2 regions of the Paenibacillus sp. FSL H3-0329 genome follow, and region 1 is predicted to be linked to the other one. Evidence: a T-box and tRNA genes for the amino acid it is inferred to sense, from the RefSeq annotation. Region 1 holds a T-box; the other holds one or more tRNA genes.
What was found. A T-box is a leader RNA that pairs with one kind of tRNA and senses whether it is charged. The one in region 1 lies ahead of pheS (phenylalanine--tRNA ligase subunit alpha), so its partner is inferred to be a tRNA-Phe.

Region 1 (8,141 bases):
CAAATCAAAGAAGTCCACAGGCTGTGCCGAAACATTCCATTGCTTCACTGTTAAGCTTCCGCTAAGCAACAGCCCCAGCACTGGCAGTTCGCGTGGTTGGCGAGTCAGCTGTTCTTCATCCGTGAAGAAGACGTTGCCGATTTCAAACAATGCCAAGTCGCTTTGACGACGATTGGTATTGTAGCTGGCAATATCCAATAGTTGCGGAAGAAGGCTGGTACGCAGTACGCTGCGTTCTTCACTCATCGGCATAGCCAGCTTCACCGCTACTGCTCCTTCTGATAACGCAGGGAACATTGTGCTTTGTTGCGGCTGGATGAAGGAGTAACCCATCACCTCTTGGTAACCGCCATGTGACAATAAGCGGCGCAGTTCACGACGGAGCGCTTGCTTGTGAGTTAGTGCTCCTGGCGTTGTAATTCCTTCAATTAGAGTCGTTGGAATATTGTCATATCCGTACAGGCGGGCAATTTCTTCAATAAGATCAACATCATAGCTGATATCGCCACGTCTGGTTGGGACTTGAACTTCAATCAGCCCTTGTGCGGTATCTCCGCATTTGAAGTGTAGGCGGCCAAACAATGTCTTCACTTCCAGCAAGGACAAATCCGTTCCCAGATAACGATTCAGTTTCTCTAAGGACAAGGTGAGAACCTTCTCTTGAACAGCATCAGTTCCTGCTTGCACGATGCCTTCATGGACCGATCCGCCAGCATAACGTGCAATCAGCACTGCTGCACGGTTCAATGCAGGAATAACTGCACTTGGATCCACTTCCTTCTCGAAACGAAGGGAGGCTTCAGAGCGAAGTCCCAATTGACGCGAGGTTTTACGAATCGTACCACCATCAAACTTAGCAGATTCCAGAACAAGGTTTACCGTCTCAGCAGTAACCTCTGTATCCCGTCCACCCATTACTCCGGCCAGACCTACAGCTTTAACTCCATCAGCGATAACGAGCATTTGCGGCTCTAGCTTACGCTCTTGACCGTCAAGTGTAACCAAAACTTCACCTTCATGGGCAAGACGAACGCCGAGTTCTCCACCTTGCACTTTATCTGCATCAAAAGCATGCAGCGGCTGTCCATATTCCAGCATCACGTAATTGGTAATGTCCACGATATTATTAATTGGACGAACCCCAGCAGCCATCAGACGATTCTGAATCCACAGCGGTGATGGTGCAGGTTTAACACCTGCAATATAACGAACTGCATAATGGCTGCAGTATTCTTCATCTTCAATCTTGACGGAAATGGAATCCGCAGCAGGACCACTGATCTCAATAATTTCGCTTTTTGGATCAGGCAATTTAACTTCACGCCCAAGAATCGCACTTACTTCATAAGCAGCACCAATCATACTGAGGCAATCCGAACGGTTCGGAGTCAGATCGAATTCCAGAATCTCGTCATCTAAGCCGAGGACCTTGGAAATATCCTGACCAATCTCTGTCCCTTCAGGCAGCACAAGAATACCTTCTTGTTGCTCTTTTGGAAGCAATTTATCATTCAGTCCCAATTCTTTGGCCGAGCAGATCATCCCTTGCGATAGGACGCCGCGCAGCTTGGCTTTTTTGATATCCAGTCCTGGCAGCTTAGCACCGACCAGTGCTACAGGTACAGTTTGACCTGCAGCTACATTTTTTGCGCCGCAGACGATTTGTAGATCCTCATCTTGGCCCGCATCCACGATACATACGTTCAGCTTGTCGGCATCAGGATGTTTTTCCTTTGATTTCACATAGCCGGTTACGATGCCGGAAATGCCTTTATTGCGGCGCTCTACGCCGTCAATCTCAATGCCGGCAGCGGTAATCTTCTCCGCTAGCTGTTCGGCGGTTACTCCTTCAATCGATGTATAATCAGCCAACCATCCGGTTGATACTTTCATATCCGCTCACTTCCTTTATGTTTCAGATGTATTTATTTCACTGTCGTTCGTGCTGCTTCCTGTGGGAGAACGGATGAAGTGCACTCAATTTCAGCTACACACTATTAAGGACGGTCCCTACAAGGAAATCAGATGCTCCAAAACCCATTCTCCAGCCACTAACAGCCAGCGCACCACAATAACTAAACGCCCTTGAACTGCTTCACAAAACTCATATCATTACTATAGAAATGACGGATGTCATCGATGCCGTATTTAAGCATTGCAATCCGCTCTACACCCATTCCGAAGGCGAAGCCGCTGTATTCAGCAGGATCATAGCCACCCATTTTCAGTACATTCGGGTGTACCATACCTGCGCCAAGGATTTCTAACCATCCACTTTGCTTGCATAGTCTGCAGCCATCGCCACCACATTTGAAGCAGCTTACGTCTACTTCAACACTTGGCTCCGTGAATGGGAAAAAGCTCGGACGAAGACGAATGCCTGTATTCGGTCCAAACATCTCCTGCACAAATTGTTGCAGGGTGCCCTTCAGATCACTCATTCGAATGTTACTTCCAATGACCAAACCTTCGATTTGGTGGAACTGGAAGGAATGCGTTGCATCATCATCATCACGGCGGAATACTTTACCCGGACAGATGATTTTAACAGGAGCTTCACCGTTCATAGCCTGCATAGTACGAATCTGTACTGGCGAGGTTTGAGTGCGCATTAGCAGGTCATCTGTTAAATAGAAAGAATCCTGCATATCACGTGCCGGGTGATTCTTAGGCAGATTTAGAGCTTCAAAGTTATAATAATCGGTCTCCACTTCCGGACCTTCAGCTACACGGTAGCCCATGCCGGTAAAAATATCCTCAATCTCCTGTACGACTCTGCTAAGCGGGTGAATGCCCCCTTGCTGTAAACGGCGACCCGGTAAGGTTACATCTACTTTTTCAGCCTGCAAACGTTGCTGGGTTTCCTGCTCTTGAAAAGCCTCCTGCTTCGCGCCGATAATCTCCTCAATAGCACTGCGAACCTGATTCGCCACTTGCCCGATTACCGGACGCTCCTCAGCACTAAGTCCTCCCATACCGCGCAGAACCTCTGTAAGCTCACCTTTTTTACCGAGATACTTCACTCTTAAATCATTTAGTACCTGCGGATCCATAACCTCCTGCAGCTTAGCCAGCGCTTCAACCTTCAATGCTTCCAACTTCTCTTTCATGGCCGTGTACAGCCCCCTTCAATCATTGTCTAGTTCAACAAAAAAAGGCCTTTCCTCCCGGTAAGGGACGAAAAGACCGTGGTACCACCCTTGTTAGACAAGCTGATCTGTTCCCCTTAAGAGCTTCATTCCCTCTTTTGGCTGGACAGATACCTATCTCACTTTATACAGAAATAACGGTCTGTGACCGGTATCCCCTACCCTTCCCTATTAGACAGCTTAAGGAATTCAGGGAACTGCTCCGGAGTGAACTTCGACAGCTCTGCTTCTTAGAAACGCTCTCAATCCGCGGCGTCTCCTCCCTGTAAGTCAGGCACTGTGTACTCTTCTCCATCACTGCATTTCACAATTCATGCTAATTGTCAGGTATCTCTTTACTACAAGAGATATGTCTCTTTATTATATGCAAAATCTGTCGTTTTGACAAGCTGGATTGGCATCGGGGCGGGCAGGCGTGATTTTTGGAATGATGCCTGCGAACAAAGCCGCACGACTTCACCCCATTCACGCACTGCGTAACAAATAATGAATGATTAGCTTTCCTGTAGTCATTATGACTAAGGGCAGTTTTTTTCAGCAACTGTAAGCCGTATCATTTATGATCGAGTGGGGTAATAGGATCCATCGGTTTGAATATAGATAATTCAATAGGCCCATACATTAAACTTTAAATTTTGTCTTTTGGATTATTATGAGTAAAGATTGCTCTATAAGCAGCACGTCCTATATACTTGATATACTAGAAACTACCATTTACTCACACGTACACTTTCCTATGTTTTCCCACTATGTATACAACACCTCTTTTATTCCAAAAGCACCTTCAAACATCAGTGACTGATTTAAATTACGCCTGACCATAGATTGACTTCTGCAGGTTCTACTTAAGCAGCAATAGATTTACTTAATCATCTTATACAGGGAGAAGATGACTGTGGCAGGGTTCTTCGAATTTAAGGTAACACGCAAACTATTCTATGTCTTCGCTGCAATCTCCGTCCTTCTGGTCGGGATCAGCGTGTCCTCGCTACTCTATTTAAATCACACTATTAATAGATTGTCAGATTCTCTTTATGATGATATATATCAGAACTCTAAGCTCATACTAAGCGCCGATCGTGATCTGCATCAAGCTGCTGTAGCCTTGCAAATCGCAATGGGTCCAAACCTAACAGCCGCGGAAGGTGAACAGTTCACTACGGAGTTTATAGATAATAATCTTCAAGCGCAGGAACGAATAAGTCTAGCAAGAGCAAATATCAACGCTATAAAAAAACCTTACAGTGATATGAAACAAAGTGTAATTATCCTTTCCGAATTAAAAAACGAGCTGCACTCCTTCGAAACTACCATTGTCATGTGGAAAAATTCAGGGCATACGCTAATAACGGAACGGACGAAGAGTAGCTGGAATCCGGATTCATATTCTGCGCTCACCCTAAACTCGCAATTCAATGAAGCTAGAGCACATCTCGATCAAGCAGAGGACTTGATTGGCAACTACGCCTTGCAAGTAACGGACGGTTTTAAGGATAAAAAAAGCGCTTTGTTCTCCCTATATTCGCTCCTCTTACTTGTGTTTCTCCTGGTCATTATTTACCTTGGACGCAAAATCATCTGGCTCCAGAATGAAATGCTGGAAGAACAAACACTTTATCAGCTAATCGGTGAAACCATGTCTGATTTCATTATTTTGACGGATCCTAACGGGTTGATTCTATACGCTTCCCCCTCACACTCCAGTATTCTAGGCTATGTGCCTAAAAAAGGAGATCCGTTATCCAACTACATACGTGAACCGGAGATTGCCTGGGCTAAATTAAAGAGCGTGGTTCAGGGAACCCCGCGCATTTCAGAACTGCGCATGCGCGGAGCAGAAGGCCAATGGGTATGGCTTGAAACTAAGGTGTCACCTGTTCTCGGCAGCCGTAAATTCCCAGCACAATTCATGCTGTTATCTCGAGAAATTACCCAGCGAAAACAATACGAAGAACGACTACATAAGCTAGCCTTCTATGATCATTTAACAGCGATTCCCAACAGGGCTCATTTCAAAATGTATATGGAGAACCTTATCACACAACCCGAAGAACGGAAGCAAAAAATTGCACTGGCCCTGCTGGATTGTGACAGATTCAAGCAGCTAAATGATACCTTAGGCCATCTGGCTGGAGACGAATTTCTTCAGCTGCTCTCCCGTGAACTTCAGCATACAGTCAAAGGAATAGGTCAGGCCTTCCGGATCGGCGGAGATGAATTCGCAGTTGTACTGCATCGATTCACTTCTCCAGAGATGCTTGATGAAACGCTGCAGCGGTTACTTAAACTGTTCAATAAGTCTTGGTCTGTTGATAACGGGTCCAGCTTCCACACCTCCGCGAGTATCGGAGTAGCTTTATTTCCTGAACATGGAAGCAGTATCAATGAACTGCTGCGTGCCGCCGATTTGGCGATGTACCGCTCCAAAGACCATGGTGGCAATAAAGCCAATCTTTACTATGAGCTTGTGGACGAAGAGTTTGCTGACCAGACCATTGTAAAACCATAAAACCAAATAAAAAGCTGTCTCAGGATACAATCAACCCTGAAACAGCTTTTTTTTGTATTGCCACTAACTGCTTAACCGAAGATGATCCTCTGAAATTCCATCAATCTCCTGATCACGATCCCGAACTAAGACCTTGGTTAACTCTCCATTCGTAGAACAATCAATGAAGCGGTCTCCGTCTCCATCTTTTTCTTCCCAATCATTAAGCCGCAAAATATATCCGATGGATTGGGTATCTGGCAGCACTTCGATGCGGGCTACTGCACGCCCGTTCTCCATATATCGGAAATCGCATTGTCCATCCTGGATTCCTGTATCCCAAACCCAAAGATTCCAGCCTTGGTAATTCCGATCTGGGCGTTCATAGTGTATTTCGATGATTTTAGAGCGTGGGGCTGGCTCACCACATTCATCATAAAGGACCATCATCGACAACCCTTCCACCTCTACCTCATTGCCTTCGATTCTGCGGATGGCTTCTATCCCGGCACGGGTATGGTCTACTACTATACTCCACCCGTTAGAAATCTCAGGAAGAGCCACCGTCATTCGATCATTATTAGCATTGAAGATAACGGTTATATTGTTCCAAAGATCGCCTCCTGCATGGCCTCTAAGAAGATACGATACTATTCCGCCATCACATCGCAGAAATTCCAACGAACGTTCAATTTCCTGGCGGCCATGCAGACGAAATGCCGGATGTGTGCGCCGCAGCTCGATCAGGCCTTTATAATATTGAAATACGGGCTTAAATACGCTTTTCATATTCCAGCGGATCGAGTTGATCGCGTCACCGCTGCGGTAGCTGTTATGATCTCCAAATTTACTGCGCAGGAGCTCATCTCCAGCATGCAGGAAAGGTATCCCTTGCGATGTCAGAATAATTCCGTTAGCAAGCAAGGAACGACGTACAGTTTCATTACCGAGAATGTTCTCCGGATCTACATTCACGTATGGATTGGCAAGGGCCACTGCATCTTCCAGATCCTCGTTATCCATGTTGGCGATTACCGGAAAATCAGCTTTCTGGCTCCCCCCTTGAACGATAAGCAACTTATCCCATAAATTCAAATTATCATGGGCAGTTACATAGTTCACAGATTCCACAGGCGAGTCCGTAAACTCATGAATTGCTCCTTTAATTCCGGCTGCAATAGCACCTTCTTTGCCGTATTCGCCTGTCACGAACCCTCTTCCGAAGCCATCACTATCCCCTTTGATCGCTGAACGAAAGTTATCGTTGAAGACAGCATAACCCTTACCCCGTTGTACACCTTTTAGCGTTTTAGTGGCCAGCGGAGAATCTCCACCCGTCCAAGGTTCACCGTAAAGCAACAGATTCGGATTCACTTCTAGACGGAGCTCTTCCGTAATCTCCCGCATGGTAACACTGTCCATCAGACCCATCAGATCAAACCGGAAACCATCGATATGATATTCCGCAGCCCAATAAGATAGGGAGTCTTTAATAAATTTACGGACCATCGGACGTTCTGTAGCCAGCTCATTGCCAACCCCGGAGCCATTCGACAAACGTCCCATAAAATCGCGGCGATAGAAATAATCTGGGACAAGCGGCTCAAAAGGTCCATTCTCCACAGCATAAGTGTGGTTGTAAACGACATCCATAATTACCGCGATCCCGCGGCTGTGCAAGGCCTGCACCATCTCTTTAAATTCACGGATCCGCAAGCCAGGATTGGCAGGATCGGTGCTGTAAGATCCTTCAGGTACATTATAATGCTGGGGATCATACCCCCAATTGTAGTCCACATTAGCTATGGAGGAACCCCGATTAACCACCTTCAGCTCATCCACGGTCTGAAAATCAAATACCGGCATCAGATGAACATGGGTAATCCCTAATTCAGCCAGATGATCAATCCCCACTGTATTTCCTGCCGGATCCTTTAAACCAAATTCGGTAAATGCTTTGAATTTACCCTTATAATACATACCAGAGCTCTCATGTGAGGAGAAATCACGAACATGCAGTTCATAAATCACTGCGTCGGCAGGATGCTGTAACGGAGGCGCTACATCCTGATCCCAATGTTCTGGATTCGTATCCTGCAAATTAACGATTGCCGATCTTAAACCATTAGCTGATACGGCTGTTGCATAAGGATCTACTGCTTCTGTCACATTACCATCTGCAAAAACAGCACGGTACATATAATATTTCCCTTTTAGATCACCTGATAACTTGGTCTGCCAGACTCCGCCATTACTACGCTGCATATATACAATCCGACCACTGTCCACAGCGCTCTTATGTGACTCAGCATTCAGTCGATAACCACCTGTTTCGTACAGGACAAGGGACACAGCAAGAGCCGTAGGTGCCCAGACTTTAAAGACACTGTACTCCGTTGAATACGTCAAGCCTAAATCCTTACCCTCATAGACTTCCATCATCAATTCTGCATTTATATAATTTTTACTCATGAATTAACACCATCCTATGGCTCCCCACCTAA
Region 2 (8,141 bases), 1.8 Mb from region 1:
GGTCACCCATTGTCATAGCTTCTGTTTGGTCATGCGTTACGTAGATACAAGTGGTTTCAAGGCGTTTAACCAGTTTAGTGATTTCAGCGCGCATTTGACCACGAAGTTTAGCATCCAAGTTGGAAAGAGGCTCATCCATCAAGAAGACTTGTGGATCACGTACGATAGCGCGTCCCAAAGCTACACGTTGGCGTTGACCACCGGAAAGTGCTTTTGGTTTACGATCTAGCAAATGCTCGATATCGAGAATTCTAGCAGCTTCACGTACTTTCTTGTCGATTTCATCTTTCTTCACTTTACGAAGTTTCAAACCGAAAGCCATGTTTTGGTATACGCTCATATGCGGATACAGGGCGTAGGATTGGAATACCATCGCGATATCGCGGTCTTTAGGTGCAACGTCGTTGACTACACGATCGCCAATGTACATTTTACCTTCGGAGATTTCTTCCAGACCAGCGATCATACGCAAAGTTGTGGATTTACCGCAACCGGATGGTCCAACCAATACTAGAAATTCCTTATCTTTAATATCAAGATTGATATCCATTACTGTTGCTTTATCTGAACCCGGGTATTTTTTGAAAATATGCTCTAAACGTACGCCTGCCATTGTATTTCCCCCTCGAGTTAATTATTGATTAATTGAAAAATTCTTTTTTCCTTGTACATTTATATTACCCTAGACGGGACACGGTGGCTATTTGTAACGTTCACAAAAAACCTATTTCCTTTTCGTCACTTTATACAAAAGCATAGTAAGCTTCACAATAGCAGCGTCCCCAAAGCTACGCACATCCGCGCCAGTCTCCTGTTTGATCTTGTCCAGACGGTATAAAAGCGTGTTGCGATGAATATATAGCTTCTTGGCTGTTTCACTTACATTACAATCCATCTCAAAAAACGTCTCCAGGGTCATCAGCATCTCTTTATCCGATAATACGGAAGAATAGTCGCCAATCTGTCCAAGTAACTGTTTACGCCGTGCGTCAGGAATGCTGTTAACCAATCGTTCCAAATGCAGCTCCCAAGGTAAATGAATATACTCACCCACTTGGAAAATACGACCGAGTACAATAGTCTCCCTCAGCAAGGCCACGGATCCCGTCAATCCCTTAACAGGAACTATAGCCGGAGCTACAGCCAAATGGAATACACCTACCCATTCGCTGGCTATCAGTTCGTGTAAGCCCATGCTGGTCTGAGCCAGAATTTCATCTACACTCTCTTCTTCCTCATCCTTATCATCTCCGCCCGTGAGTAGTTCCTTCCGGGCCAATATTAACCATTCTTTTTCTTGAAGAGGTATAAGCAGAATTTCATTCTCAAAATAGCTGCGCAGCAGCTTCATTAAGGAACGATAAGTGATCTGCGGGCTATGTGCATTCTCACTGCTAAGTAGGAATGGAACCATATCTCCGAATAAACGTCCCTTTAGAGCCATCTCATCGGGTATCTCAGAGTCATTTTTCTCTTGCTCCAGTTCGGTGTTCAACCAGGTTCCCAGCTGCCGAGCCTCCGCTTCCCCTTCTTCTCTAACCCCAGTAGCTTTTAGTGCAATTGCAAAGTTTCGAACCGCATAATTCACTAATTGAATTTCCAAAGAGTTAAGTCCATCCAATTCCACCCAGACAGCGGTTACACGTCCATCAGTCTCATATAATGGTGCCCAAAGATGACCCTCATGGATTACCGGCTGTTCCTGTGCTTCCAATCCCATGCTAAAAAGAGAAGCTGAATGTTGCCTCCCTAACTGCTTGATTCCGGTTTTCTTTCCGGTGAGCTGCTCTAACTTTTTCCGCAATGTTTCGCTATCCATAGTCACCATACTCCACCACTTTTGCTCTTTTCGCCTATTTTAGCATATTCTCTAATATTATGTTAATCACTACAGCAGCGCGCTACTATAATACGACATAAAAACACAAAAAAAGCCACCACCCTAAGGTGATGACTTTCTGTTTGGGATGAGCCATGAAGGACTCGAACCTTCGACACCCTGATTAAAAGTCAGGTGCTCTACCAACTGAGCTAATGGCTCATAAATGGTGGGGGATGATGGATTCGAACCACCGAACACGTACGTGAGCAGATTTACAGTCTGATGCGTTTGGCCACTTCGCTAATCCCCCAAAAAAGGTGGCTCGGGACGGAATCGAACCGCCGACACGAGGATTTTCAGTCCTCTGCTCTACCGACTGAGCTACCGAGCCATAAGATTACATGACAATTAAGCGGAAAAGTCTTACACTTCCCACTCATTTTGTGGAAAAAATGGCGGAACCGACGGGATTCGAACCCGCGGTCTCCTGCGTGACAGGCAGGCATGTTAGGCCAACTACACCACGGTTCCGCATTAATTAAAAATGGTGCCGGCGAGAGGACTTGAACCCCCAACCTACTGATTACAAGTCAGTTGCTCTACCAGTTGAGCTACACCGGCACGGTGTAAAAGCAATTCTAAAAAGATGAAAATGGTGGAGGCTGAGGGGATCGAACCCCCGACCCTCTGCTTGTAAGGCAGATGCTCTCCCAGCTGAGCTAAGCCTCCAGGTATTATGGTAGCGGCGAAGGGGATCGAACCCCCGACCTCACGGGTATGAACCGTACGCTCTAGCCAGCTGAGCTACACCGCCACAATAATTAGTATTGCTATGGATTGAAAATGGCGGAGAGAGTGGGATTCGAACCCACGCACCGCTTACGCAGTCTAACCCCTTAGCAGAGGGTCCCCTTATAGCCACTTGGGTATCTCTCCAAACGATATCAGTACCACAGCAATCCAAACAGGAATTTGACTCCCTGAAAACTGAATCCGAAACAAATCTGCATTCTAAGTATAGGATAAGCCCTCGACCGATTAGTATTGGTCAGCTCCATGCATTGCTGCACTTCCACCTCCAACCTATCTACCTCGTCGTCTTCAAGGGGTCTTACTAATTGGGAAATCTCATCTTGAGGGGGGCTTCACGCTTAGATGCTTTCAGCGCTTATCCCGTCCGTACGTAGCTACCCAGCCATGCTCCTGGCGGAACAACTGGTGCACCAGCGGTACGTCCATCCCGGTCCTCTCGTACTAAGGACAGCTCCTCTCAAATTTCCTGCGCCCACGACAGATAGGGACCGAACTGTCTCACGACGTTCTGAACCCAGCTCGCGTACCGCTTTAATGGGCGAACAGCCCAACCCTTGGGACCTACTTCAGCCCCAGGATGCGATGAGCCGACATCGAGGTGCCAAACCTCCCCGTCGATGTGGACTCTTGGGGGAGATAAGCCTGTTATCCCCAGGGTAGCTTTTATCCGTTGAGCGATGGCCCTTCCATGCGGTACCACCGGATCACTAAGTCCGACTTTCGTCCCTGCTCGACTTGTAGGTCTCGCAGTCAAGCTCCCTTATGCCTTTGCACTCTGCGAATGATTTCCAACCATTCTGAGGGAACCTTGGAACGCCTCCGTTACTCTTTAGGAGGCGACCGCCCCAGTCAAACTGCCCGCCTGACACGGTCCCCGTACCCGATAAGGGTACTAGGTTAGAACCTAGATACGATCAGGGTGGTATCCCAACGGCGCCTCCACCGAAGCTTGCGCTCCGATTTCTACGGCTCCCACCTATCCTGTACAGATCGTACCCAAATTCAATATCAAGCTGCAGTAAAGCTCCATGGGGTCTTTCCGTCTTGTCGCGGGTAACCTGCATCTTCACAGGTATTAAAATTTCACCGGATCTCTCGTTGAGACAGCGCCCAAGTCGTTACGCCATTCGTGCGGGTCAGAATTTACCTGACAAGGAATTTCGCTACCTTAGGACCGTTATAGTTACGGCCGCCGTTTACTGGGGCTTCGGTTCATAGCTTCGGGTTACCCCTAACCACTCCCCTTAACCTTCCAGCACCGGGCAGGCGTCAGCCCGTATACTTCGCCTTGCGGCTTCGCACAGACCTGTGTTTTTGCTAAACAGTCGCTTGGGCCTTTTCACTGCGGCCCCCTCGTGCTATTCACACTACCGGGGCACCCCTTCTCCCGAAGTTACGGGGTCATTTTGCCGAGTTCCTTAACGAGAGTTCTTCCGCGCGCCTTAGAATTCTCTTCTCGCCTACCTGTGTCGGTTTGCGGTACGGGCACCTTCTCCTGGCTAGAGGCTTTTCTTGGCAGTGTGAGATCATGACCTTCGCTACTATAATTTTCGCTCCCCATCACAGCCCAGCCTTATCGATGTGCGGATTTGCCTACACATCAGCCTCACTGCTTAGACGGACATCCATCAGTCCGCGTCACTACCCTCCTGCGTCACCCCATCGCTCATAGCGGATTACGGTGGTACAGTAATTTCAAACTGTTGTCCTTCGACTACGCCTTTCGGCCTCGCCTTAGGTCCCGACTTACCCTGAGCGGACGAGCCTTCCTCAGGAAACCTTGGGCTTTCGGCGGATCAGATTCTCACTGATCTTTTCGTTACTCATACCGGCATTCTCACTTGTGTAGTGTCCAGCGCTCTTTTCAGTACACCTTCAACCCCTACACAACGCTCCCCTACCCCAGATACATACGTATCTAGCCATAGCTTCGGTGGTGTGTTTAGCCCCGTTACATTTTCGGCGCAGAGTCACTCGACCAGTGAGCTATTACGCACTCTTTCAATGGTGGCTGCTTCTAAGCCAACATCCTGGTTGTCTGTGCAACTCCACATCCTTTCCCACTTAACACACACTTGGGGACCTTAGCTGATGGTCTGGGCTGTTTCCCTTTTGACAATGGATCTTAGCACTCACTGTCTGACTCCCGGCAATAAGTATATGGCATTCGGAGTTTGACTGAGCTTGGTAATCCTTGCGGACCCCGCACCCAATCAGTGCTCTACCTCCACTACTCTTATACCGAGGCTAGCCCTAAAGCTATTTCGGGGAGAACCAGCTATCTCCGAGTTCGATTGGAATTTCTCCGCTACCCCCACCTCATCCCCGCACTTTTCAACGTACGTGGGTTCGGGCCTCCAGTGCGTGTTACCGCACCTTCACCCTGGACAGGGGTAGATCACACGGTTTCGGGTCTACGTCCACATACTCATTCGCCCTATTCAGACTCGCTTTCGCTGCGGCTCCACCTTCTCGGCTTAACCTTGCATGTTAAACGTAACTCGCCGGTTCATTCTACAAAAGGCACGCCATCACCCATAGATCGGGCTCTGACTTTTTGTAAGCACACGGTTTCAGGTTCTATTTCACTCCCCTTCCGGGGTGCTTTTCACCTTTCCCTCACGGTACTGTTTCACTATCGGTCGCCAGGTAGTATTTAGCCTTAGCAGATGGTCCTGCTGGATTCATACGGGGTTTCACGTGCCCCGCACTACTCGGGATCCGTCTCGGAGAGAACACAGTTTAGGTTACAGGGCTTTTACCTCTATCGCGGGCCTTTCCAGACCTCTTCACCTACCATATTCCTTTGTAACTCCATGTGAGACGTCCCACAACCCCAAGAGGCAAGCCCCTTGGTTTAGGCTGTTCCGCGTTCGCTCGCCGCTACTGACGGAATCACTATTGTTTTCTCTTCCTCAGGGTACTTAGATGTTTCAGTTCCCCTGGTCTGCCTCTACACACCCTATGTATTCAGGTATGAGTAACTGCGAATTACCACAGCTGGGTTTCCCCATTCGGACACCCCCGGATCAAAGCTTGCTTACAGCTCCCCGAGGCAGTTTCGTTGTTCGCCACGTCCTTCGTCGGCTCCTGGCGCCTAGGCATCCTCCGTGTGCTCTTATTAGCTTAACCTTGATTTTTCCGCAGGAAAATATCATACGATGACATTCTCTTTTGGAATCATCTCACTAATAACATTTACTTGTTTGCACAAGTTGCTAAAAGATGTTCTAAAACGCAAATTCGTTTCGGTATCCAGTTTTCAAGGATCAAGTTAAAAAAGTTATTCATTTAAAAATTTATGGTGGAGCCAAGCGGGATCGAACCGCTGACCTCCTGCTTGCAAGGCAGGCGCTCTCCCAGCTGAGCTATGGCCCCATAAAATTACTCTATAATGTTATATGGTGGGCCTTGGTGGACTCGAACCACCGACCTCACCCTTATCAGAGGTGCGCTCTAACCAACTGAGCTAAAAGCCCATATAACATATATAACATTGTGAATCAACCAATGAATTGGTTGTCCGCTTGGCAACGTCCTACTCTCCCAGGACCCTTCGGTCCAAGTACCATCGGCGCTGGAGGGCTTAACGGTCGTGTTCGGGATGGGTACGTGTGGAACCCCTCCGCTATCGCCACCAAACGCATGCGAAAGAGACTTGCTCTTTCAAAACTGAACACGAGTGAGTGTTCGAACCCGAAGGTTCTATTATGGAAGCTTAGCTTCCGATTTGAATGTCCTCATTGCAGAGAACGATTCTCCATAGAAAGGAGGTGATCCAGCCGCACCTTCCGATACGGCTACCTTGTTACGACTTCACCCCAATCATCTACCCCACCTTCGGCGGCTGGCTCCCTTGCGGGTTACCCCACCGACTTCGGGTGTTGTAAACTCTCGTGGTGTGACGGGCGGTGTGTACAAGACCCGGGAACGTATTCACCGCGGCATGCTGATCCGCGATTACTAGCAATTCCGACTTCATGCAGGCGAGTTGCAGCCTGCAATCCGAACTGAGACCGGCTTTGATGGGATTGGCTCCACCTCGCGGCTTCGCTTCCCGTTGTACCGGCCATTGTAGTACGTGTGTAGCCCAGGTCATAAGGGGCATGATGATTTGACGTCATCCCCACCTTCCTCCGGTTTGTCACCGGCAGTCACTCTAGAGTGCCCAGCATTACCTGCTGGCAACTAAAGTTAAGGGTTGCGCTCGTTGCGGGACTTAACCCAACATCTCACGACACGAGCTGACGACAACCATGCACCACCTGTCTCCTCTGTCCCGAAGGCCGCTGCTATCTCTAGCAGATTCAGAGGGATGTCAAGACCTGGTAAGGTTCTTCGCGTTGCTTCGAATTAAACCACATACTCCACTGCTTGTGCGGGTCCCCGTCAATTCCTTTGAGTTTCAGTCTTGCGACCGTACTCCCCAGGCGGAGTGCTTACTGTGTTAACTTCGGCACCAAGGGTATCGAAACCCCTAACACCTAGCACTCATCGTTTACGGCGTGGACTACCAGGGTATCTAATCCTGTTTGCTCCCCACGCTTTCGCGCCTCAGCGTCAGTTACAGCCCAGAAAGTCGCCTTCGCCACTGGTGTTCCTCCACATATCTACGCATTTCACCGCTACACGTGGAATTCCACTTTCCTCTTCTGTACTCAAGCCACCCAGTTTCCAGTGCGACCTCAGGTTGAGCCCAAGGTTTAAACACCAGACTTAAATAGCCGCCTGCGCGCGCTTTACGCCCAATAATTCCGGACAACGCTTGCCCCCTACGTATTACCGCGGCTGCTGGCACGTAGTTAGCCGGGGCTTTCTTCTCAGGTACCGTCACTCCGGTAGCAGTTACTCTACCGGACGTTCTTCCCTGGCAACAGAGCTTTACGATCCGAAAACCTTCATCACTCACGCGGCGTTGCTCCGTCAGGCTTTCGCCCATTGCGGAAGATTCCCTACTGCTGCCTCCCGTAGGAGTCTGGGCCGTGTCTCAGTCCCAGTGTGGCCGTTCACCCTCTCAGGTCGGCTACGCATCGTCGCCTTGGTGGGCCGTTACCCCACCAACTAGCTAATGCGCCGCAGGCCCATCCCTCAGTGACAGATTGCTCCGTCTTTCATTCTTCTCTCAGGAGAAAAAAGAAATTATCCGGTATTAGCTACCGTTTCCGGTAGTTATCCCAGTCTGAAGGGCAGGTTGCCTACGTGTTACTCACCCGTCCGCCGCTAAGTTACTTTGAAAGCAAGCTTTCAAAGTAACTCCGCTCGACTTGCATGTATTAGGCACGCCGCCAGCGTTCGTCCTGAGCCAGGATCAAACTCTCCAATTAGTATTGAAAAGAGCGATATGCTCATTTTGAAACATCTGACGAGAAAATTAATTCTCTAATTTTGGATATCACTTACGTGATTTCCCACTCACTCGTTGTTCAGTTTTCAAAGATCAATGTCTCATCTTTCGTCGTCGTTGCTTGTCAGCAGCGACCTTTATAATATATCACAGCGCCTTTGT

Region 2: it encodes a tRNA-Phe, which carries the amino acid that the T-box ahead of pheS (phenylalanine--tRNA ligase subunit alpha) is inferred to sense. The anticodon was not compared.

What each region holds. Positions count from the first base shown of each region.
Region 1 covers NZ_CP150150.1:1,916,348-1,924,488, reverse strand. Annotated here, with positions in the region: gene pheT (phenylalanine--tRNA ligase subunit beta) at 1-1,893, opposite strand, end outside; gene pheS (phenylalanine--tRNA ligase subunit alpha) at 2,076-3,110, opposite strand; T-box leader at 3,171-3,456, opposite strand; gene NSQ66_RS08210 (sensor domain-containing diguanylate cyclase) at 4,045-5,658, shown strand; gene pulA (type I pullulanase) at 5,722-8,109, opposite strand.
Region 2 covers NZ_CP150150.1:141,703-149,843, reverse strand. Annotated here, with positions in the region: gene ugpC (sn-glycerol-3-phosphate ABC transporter ATP-binding protein UgpC) at 1-613, opposite strand, end outside; gene NSQ66_RS00735 (helix-turn-helix domain-containing protein) at 725-1,819, opposite strand; tRNA gene NSQ66_RS00730 (tRNA-Lys) at 1,969-2,041, opposite strand; tRNA gene NSQ66_RS00725 (tRNA-Tyr) at 2,047-2,132, opposite strand; tRNA gene NSQ66_RS00720 (tRNA-Phe) at 2,141-2,213, opposite strand; tRNA gene NSQ66_RS00715 (tRNA-Asp) at 2,276-2,353, opposite strand; tRNA gene NSQ66_RS00710 (tRNA-Thr) at 2,368-2,443, opposite strand; tRNA gene NSQ66_RS00705 (tRNA-Val) at 2,476-2,551, opposite strand; tRNA gene NSQ66_RS00700 (tRNA-Met) at 2,560-2,636, opposite strand; tRNA gene NSQ66_RS00695 (tRNA-Ser) at 2,667-2,758, opposite strand; rRNA gene NSQ66_RS00690 (23S ribosomal RNA) at 2,841-5,767, opposite strand; tRNA gene NSQ66_RS00685 (tRNA-Ala) at 5,938-6,013, opposite strand; tRNA gene NSQ66_RS00680 (tRNA-Ile) at 6,038-6,114, opposite strand; rRNA gene rrf (5S ribosomal RNA) at 6,161-6,277, opposite strand; rRNA gene NSQ66_RS00670 (16S ribosomal RNA) at 6,402-7,959, opposite strand.